Regions from separate parts of the Bacillus sp. KNSH39 genome, predicted to be linked through region 1. Evidence: riboswitches for the same ligand, from Rfam matches in the RefSeq annotation. Region 1 holds a riboswitch; each other region holds the start of a gene.
What was found. A riboswitch is a leader RNA that binds a small molecule or an ion and turns the genes downstream of it on or off. The one in region 1 is predicted to bind magnesium.
Positions count from the first base shown of each region.

Region 2: linked by a shared signal. The riboswitch ahead of mgtE (magnesium transporter) and the one ahead of mgtA (magnesium-translocating P-type ATPase) in region 1 are both predicted to bind magnesium.
Region 3: linked by a shared signal. The riboswitch ahead of ACUL40_RS00090 (P-type ATPase) and the one ahead of mgtA (magnesium-translocating P-type ATPase) in region 1 are both predicted to bind magnesium.

Region 1 is NZ_JBQXYO010000001.1:2,553,878-2,556,158, reverse strand. Features, by position in the region: gene mgtA (magnesium-translocating P-type ATPase) at 1-1,370, opposite strand, end outside; M-box (ykoK) riboswitch at 1,702-1,869, opposite strand; gene ACUL40_RS12915 (hypothetical protein) at 2,038-2,281, shown strand, end outside.
Region 2 is NZ_JBQXYO010000001.1:892,682-894,962, reverse strand. Features, by position in the region: gene mgtE (magnesium transporter) at 19-1,347, opposite strand; M-box (ykoK) riboswitch at 1,627-1,792, opposite strand.
Region 3 is NZ_JBQXYO010000001.1:14,042-16,322, forward strand. Features, by position in the region: gene ACUL40_RS00080 (glutathionylspermidine synthase family protein) at 1-325, shown strand, start outside; gene ACUL40_RS00085 (DUF350 domain-containing protein) at 318-704, shown strand; M-box (ykoK) riboswitch at 909-1,074, shown strand; gene ACUL40_RS00090 (P-type ATPase) at 1,410-2,135, shown strand; gene ACUL40_RS00095 (5'-3' exonuclease) at 2,268-2,281, shown strand, end outside.

The sequences.
Region 1 (2,281 bases):
ACGATGACTGACATACGCCGGCGGGCGAAATCGAATGGAATTTCATCTAGCTTTTGAAAAGCTGATGGATTAAATGTATTGTTTTCCTCTGTATGCTTAATAACAGCTTTATCTATTAAATTTTTCAATCCAGTTTGATAGAAACTATTTAAATAGGCAAATTGCAAGACGCGATTGCATTCATTTCCCTTGGGATCTAAGTGACGAACAAGGACAACGTTATCTTCTGTTAAAGTTCCGGTTTTATCTGTACAAAGAATGTTCATAGCACCTAAGTTTTGAATAGAATTTAGCTGTTTTACAATTACTTTTTGTTTAGACATTTTAACGGCACCTTTAGCTAAATTAGCAGTTACAATCATTGGTAACATTTCAGGTGTAAGGCCAACAGCGACGGCAATAGCGAAGAAGAAAGCTTCTTGCCAATCACCTTTTGTGAATCCATTAATGAGAAGGACAATAGGTGCCATAATAAGCATGAATGTAATTAAGAGCCAGCTTACTTTGTTTACACCTTTATCAAAGTTTGTTTCTACACGCTTTCCAATTACCTTATTGGCTAAAGAGCCGAAATACGTATCGGTACTTGTTGAGATGACAACAGCTTTTGCGCTACCACTTACAATATTTGTTCCCATGAAACAAAGGTTTTCCATATCGAGTGGATTGTAATTTTTTTTCATGTTTGTCGGTAAGATATGCTTATTTTCTGTATGGTAGCAGTGTTCGTATTTTTCTACAGGAAGTGCTTCCCCTGTTAAAGAAGATTGATTAACAAATAAATCTTTAGCGGATACAATACGCACATCAGCTGGAATGATATCACCGGCTGAAAGGGAAATGATATCGCCAGGTACAAGTTCCTCAATTGGAATTTCTGTTGTGTAATTTCGATTTAAATTCGTTACATTTTTTGTTTCATGTACAAATCCATTTATTCTAAATACGCTTGCAGTTGTTCGAACCATAGCTTTTAAATTATCGGCAGCTTTTTGAGAACGAAATTCTTGGGAAAACCGAATTGTTGCACTAAGTAGTACCATTGCAGATACGACAATTGTTCCTTGCATATCATCCGTGAAAAAGGAGAGTGCTCCAAGAGCTAATAAAACGAAAATAAATGGATTTTTAAATGCCGACAGAAATTGAATGTACCACGGTGCCATTTTATTATGAGCTATTTCGTTCGGACCATATAAAGAAAGTCTACGAGACGCTTCTTGTTTAGATAATCCATCTTGTGTTGTTTCTAAAAGTTTTAACGCAGAGCTTACATCTTGTGTTGCAACCTCCACTAATAATTCGTTATTTGTTTTCATGCTATCTTGCTCATAAGCATGCTTTGTTTCTTGTCTTTGTAAATTAAACATCGGTAGTTCCTCCTCTGTCATGAAGGAGGAAACAATCTGTTACCTAACTATTTGAAATGGTGAGGAACAGTTTCTTTCCTACCTACATGATGAAATATGAATGTAAAACGTATGGGTATCTGGGCCGAATCATCAATTGCCAACTGTTCCTCACCTCCGTACAATTTAGTAGTTTCTGAATATGCTATGTTTGTTTCATAGTAAGGTGCATATAGACGTAAAAAGACCTTTACTCAAAACGAGTAAAGGTCTGAATTCGCAGTTAAAAGAGTCCACAACAAAGACTGTTAGTAGACATAAATAAAAACAGTTTTTGTGTATGACAAAATACATGCACCTCTCCCTCGTTGAGTTTTAGCACTGTATAGCATAGGTACTGAAACCAGCTACATTAAAAAAGGCCTTCATTCCGACCTTTCCTGTTGACCCATTGGCGTCTCTCGACATTTTTGGGCAGCAGCGTTTCTCTATACAGGAGCCTCACCTAACAGAGACCATATTCAATTACATGTTGAATGTTAGCACTGTAAAATTGTAGTGTCAATATCTTTTTTATCTGTGTTTTTAAAATATTAAACGGATTTATAATAGATATGTGGGATGAAATGTATGATATTGATTATAAATAATATGAAAAATAAATATTTTTATAAAAGGGGAATTTGTAATGGGACCACAAAATTTTATTATAAATATTGAGAATCAAAAGTGGTTGTTTAATGAGCAGGAAGATTTATGTTCTCACGGGGAAATTTATTTAAATGTGGATGGAACGATTATTACACAAACAGGTATGGATGAGGAATGGGGAATAAGTGAATCAGCTTTAGCTCTGTTACGAACTTTAGATAAAGAATATATTTGTGATATTGAAAATGAAGAGGGGCTTATTTTGCACGGATGTGGCACTA
Region 2 (2,281 bases), 1.7 Mb from region 1:
CGTTTTTTTAGTGTATATTTATAAATTTAATAACGTTTTTGCAACCATGAAATAAATTACTAATCCTGTTCCATCAACAAATGTTGTAATAAATGGACCTGAAACAACTGCAGGATCTAATTTTAACTTTCTTAGAATTAAAGGTAAAACAGCTGCTACAAGAGAGGCCCAAATAACAATAAATAATAAAGTAATTGCTACAACTTGTGCAACTTCTGTTCCAACTCCTAACATATAAGCACGAGTGAGGCCAGCTATTCCAAGTGCAAGTCCGAGAAGCATCCCTATTGCAAATTCCTTTTTCATTACACGGAAAATATCTTTAAATTTGACCTCTCCAATACCGATTGCACGAGTAATTGTTGCTACAACCTGTGTTCCTGTATTCCCACCAGTACCTACTAATAACGGAACAAAGAAAGCAAGGGCAACTACAGTTTCAATTTCATCTTCAAAATACTTTAATACTGTACCTGTATATGCCTCAGCAACAAAAAGAAGTAATAACCATGGTAGGCGTTTTAAGAAGATGCTCCAAATGCTAGCTTCAAAGTAAGATTGATTCAATGGCTCACTTCCGCCTAACTTTTGAATATCTTCTGTAGCTTCTGCTTCCATAACATTCATTACGTCATCAAAAGTGATAATACCAATCATTTTATTATTTGCTGTTGTCACAGGTATTGCTGCTAAATTATAATTCAGTAGCTTTTTTACAACTTCTTGCTGGTCAACTTCAGCTTGTACTGAAATTACCTCTTGAATCATAATAGTAGATAATATCTCTTCATCTGCTGCTAGTAATAACTCATGTATGGAAACGATTCCCTCAAGATAACCATGACTATCTAGAACATAACTATAAGATATTGATTCTACATTTTCAGAATGTTCCCTAATGTACTTCAATGTCATTTTTACTGACCAATTTCCTCTAACTGCAACAAAATCACTTGTGACAAGACTTCCTGCCGTTTCAGGTTTGAAATTCATCAATTTTTTTACGTTATGTTTTGTAATTTTGTCTAGATACGCCATTAATTTAGCTTGTTTTTCAGGATGAACCGCTAGAAGTAAATCTACTAATTCATCAATCGGTTGTAAATTTAGTAACTTTTTAGCTTTGTTTTCAGATAAGTGAATTAAGATATTATATTTTTCTTCTGCACTCATATATTGAAGAATTTTAGAGCTTTTTAATACGGGAATCGTATTTAGCAATATGATTTGATCTTCAATTGAAAATCTTTTTACTTCTTGCGCAACATCATACGACGGAAGACGTAAAACTTTCTCTGCATCCAAATTATTTTTGGTTACAAGTAATTCTTTTAATAATTTCTTCATGTTAACTCCTCCTCATATTGCTAAGGGAGACTCTAGAGTTTCATGAGTGGTTTTGTTTTATTTTATCTGTCTTAAATTTTTTATTAGAGCAATAATAGTTACATTGCAATCAATCCATTATTTAGAATTACCTCCTTTTTGAATATAGACAAGATAAAACAAATAACATTAAACAGAAAAACCTTTACTCAAAAAGGAGTAAAGGTTTTTTACAATACAAATAAATGATTATTAAGACAGCTCTGCCAAAATCTCAGAGGTGCCTTTCTATCAAATCGTATACCACTCCCTCGTTGAGTTTTAGCACTGTATAGCATAGGTTTTTATAACCAGCTACATTAAGAAGGGCCTTAATCCGACCGTTCCTGTTGACCCATTGGCGTCTCTCGACATTTTTGGGCAGCAGCGTTTCTCTATACAGGAGCCTCACCTAACAAAGTTTATTGAATTACTTCAAAATTTAAACCAGAATTTAATATTTGTCAACTGACTTTCAAATCCATTCATAAAAAATCTTTTATAGAAAATGAAATTATATTTTATTATAAATTTAAAATTCTCCTTAAAAAACATAGAATTTAAATAGATTTAATTCGAAGAAACGTTATGAAACATATGAAACTTATTGTTTTCAATCAAATTCCAACTTTATAACAGAGGATGAATAATTAGTCATTCTGTATATTAAAAGAATATTCTTAACAAATCTTCTTTTATGATTAAAATCTTCTTTACGGTTTATCAAATTTATATGGTTAAACTACTCAATCAAACTATACACTAAAGTCAAAAATATGTACTTATACAGAATGATTACATACATTTTCTCATATCATTTCTCAAAGGACTATAAAGCAATAAAACAGATAAAATTAGAAATACGGTTGCTTGACAAGCAAAAAAAATATATTTATGCTTGCTACACGAAACAAAT
Region 3 (2,281 bases), 2.5 Mb from region 1:
TTTAGGAAAAGGTTCTTTCGTTCAAAAACCTTCATTTGGGAGAGAAGGAGATACAATTACGATTCGCGATAAAGACGAAAATATTATGCTTCAAAATGCACACCAAACATATAAAGCGTCACTGCCGATATTTCAAAAGTATATCGAACTGCCAGTCGTATCCTTGGAAACCGAAAAAGGGATCGAGAAACTGTCATATGTGTTTGGTTCGTTTTTAATTGCTGGAAAAGCGAGTAGTATCGGTATTCGTGCGGGAGAAAAGATTACAGGAAATGAATCGTACTATTTACCGGTAGGTATAAAAAGGAGGGGAAAAAATGATTAATTTTTTATTATATTTAGTAGTAACACTCGGCCTTTTATGTATAGGTCTGTTCTTGATGGAAGTGACAACGAAAGTAAAGGAATTTAAGTTAATGGCTCAAGGAAATAAGGCGGTAAGCTATGTGCTTGGAGGACGATTACTTGGGTTAGCTGTTGTTTTATATTCGACAGCAGCTAATTCAATTTCACTTCTTGATATGATTTCGTGGGGAGCAGTTGGGATTTTGGCTCAAATTATCGTCTTTTATTTAGCTGAGTGGCTTACACCACGCTTTAATATAAACAAAAGTCTCGAAGAAGATAATCAAGCAGTCGGTCTTTTTCTTATGTTTTTATCAATTTCAATTGGGATTGTAATTGCTGGTTGTATAACTTATTAAAAACTTTACGTTTAAACGTAAAGTTTTTTATTTTATTCCGTAAAAGCCCGATTGGTGAGGGCTAATAATCAGTGGGGGATGAACAAAACCCCCACTGATTAAAGTTACACTTTATATACGTTAGTTTGCCATACCTTTTGAAAAAATTGTAGGCTACGGTTGACATCTATTTTAAATAAGAGTAACATTTTCAATGTAATGAAAATAAGTCTCTGTTAGGTGAGGCTCCTGTATAGAGAAATGCTACTGCCCAAAAATGTCGAGAGACGCCAATGGGTCAACAGGAATGATCGAATTAAGGTTTTTCTTAACGTAGCTGGTAATGTACCTATGCTATACAGTGCTAAAACTCGGTGAGGGAGAGGTCCGTAGATTTCTAATTATATTAGAAATCGTTTATTTGTGTATGTAATGGCCGCTACTCTCTTAAGGGTAGGGGTCTTTTTTGTTACCAAGCTATGAGTAATTTCATAGTATAAACTATAAAATTAAACGAGGAGGTGAGGAGCATGTCAAATTCTGACTCGGTTCCGTTACCCATATACTTCAAATCAAAAATATATGATGTAGGCAGGAAACGATTTGTTCCTCCCTCTATATTTATCACAATGTAGCGTTTATAAAACGCGAGAAACTTTCACAGTAAAGTGGATAAATTGAGAAACAAAGCGTTTCTTCCTATGTTGTAAAGGAGGAGACGATAATATGTTATATGCAAACAAAACTGTGGGTAACACGTCATATAAACTAAGTAAAAAATCAATAAAAGAACAAACAATGCTCCAAAAAAATAAAGATTTATTAATTGAAATTGCAACAAGAGATGTCAAATCTGTATTTGCATATTTTAAAACAACAAGAGACGGACTATCAATGAAAGAGGCACAAAAACGTATTCAAGTATATGGCCGAAATGAACTAACTTCAAAAAGAGCACTTCTCGCAGAAGTCATGATGAAGCTTGGTGGCATGATTCCAGGTTTTTCAAAACAACGTGTGTGTGATGAATTACAACGTGAAACGATTACTGTATCTAGAGTAGAATGTTCTAGTAGTACAGGGCTAAATAGTGAACTGAAAATGATGGAGATACCAGTGCAAGAACTTGTACCTGGAGATATGATTTTTCTTTCGGCTGGAGATGCTGTGCCAGCTGATGTACGTATTATTTATGCAGATGATTTATTAGTGAATGAGTCTGTGTTAACGGGAAACGAAGCGAATATAGAGAAGTTTGAGAGCTGCTATCACCTTGAACGTAAACGATTTATTCCATTAAAACGGATGAAAGATTATAATCCACTTGAGCTTGAAAATGTATGTTTTAAAGGTTCGCATATCGTTAGTGGAAATGCAAAAGCTATCGTTGTTTCTACTGGAAAAAATACGTATTCAGGCATATTGCATACTTGTTGTAGTAGAACGTCTTAATGTGTTAATGGTGCTAAATATACAAAAACAATGTATAATAGACAAAGTTGAGCAAAAACGTAGAATGGTAATCTATTTATATAACCTTACGTGATAACGTGAGGTTATTATTTTTTTAATAGGAGAGGAATTATGAAAAAAGTATT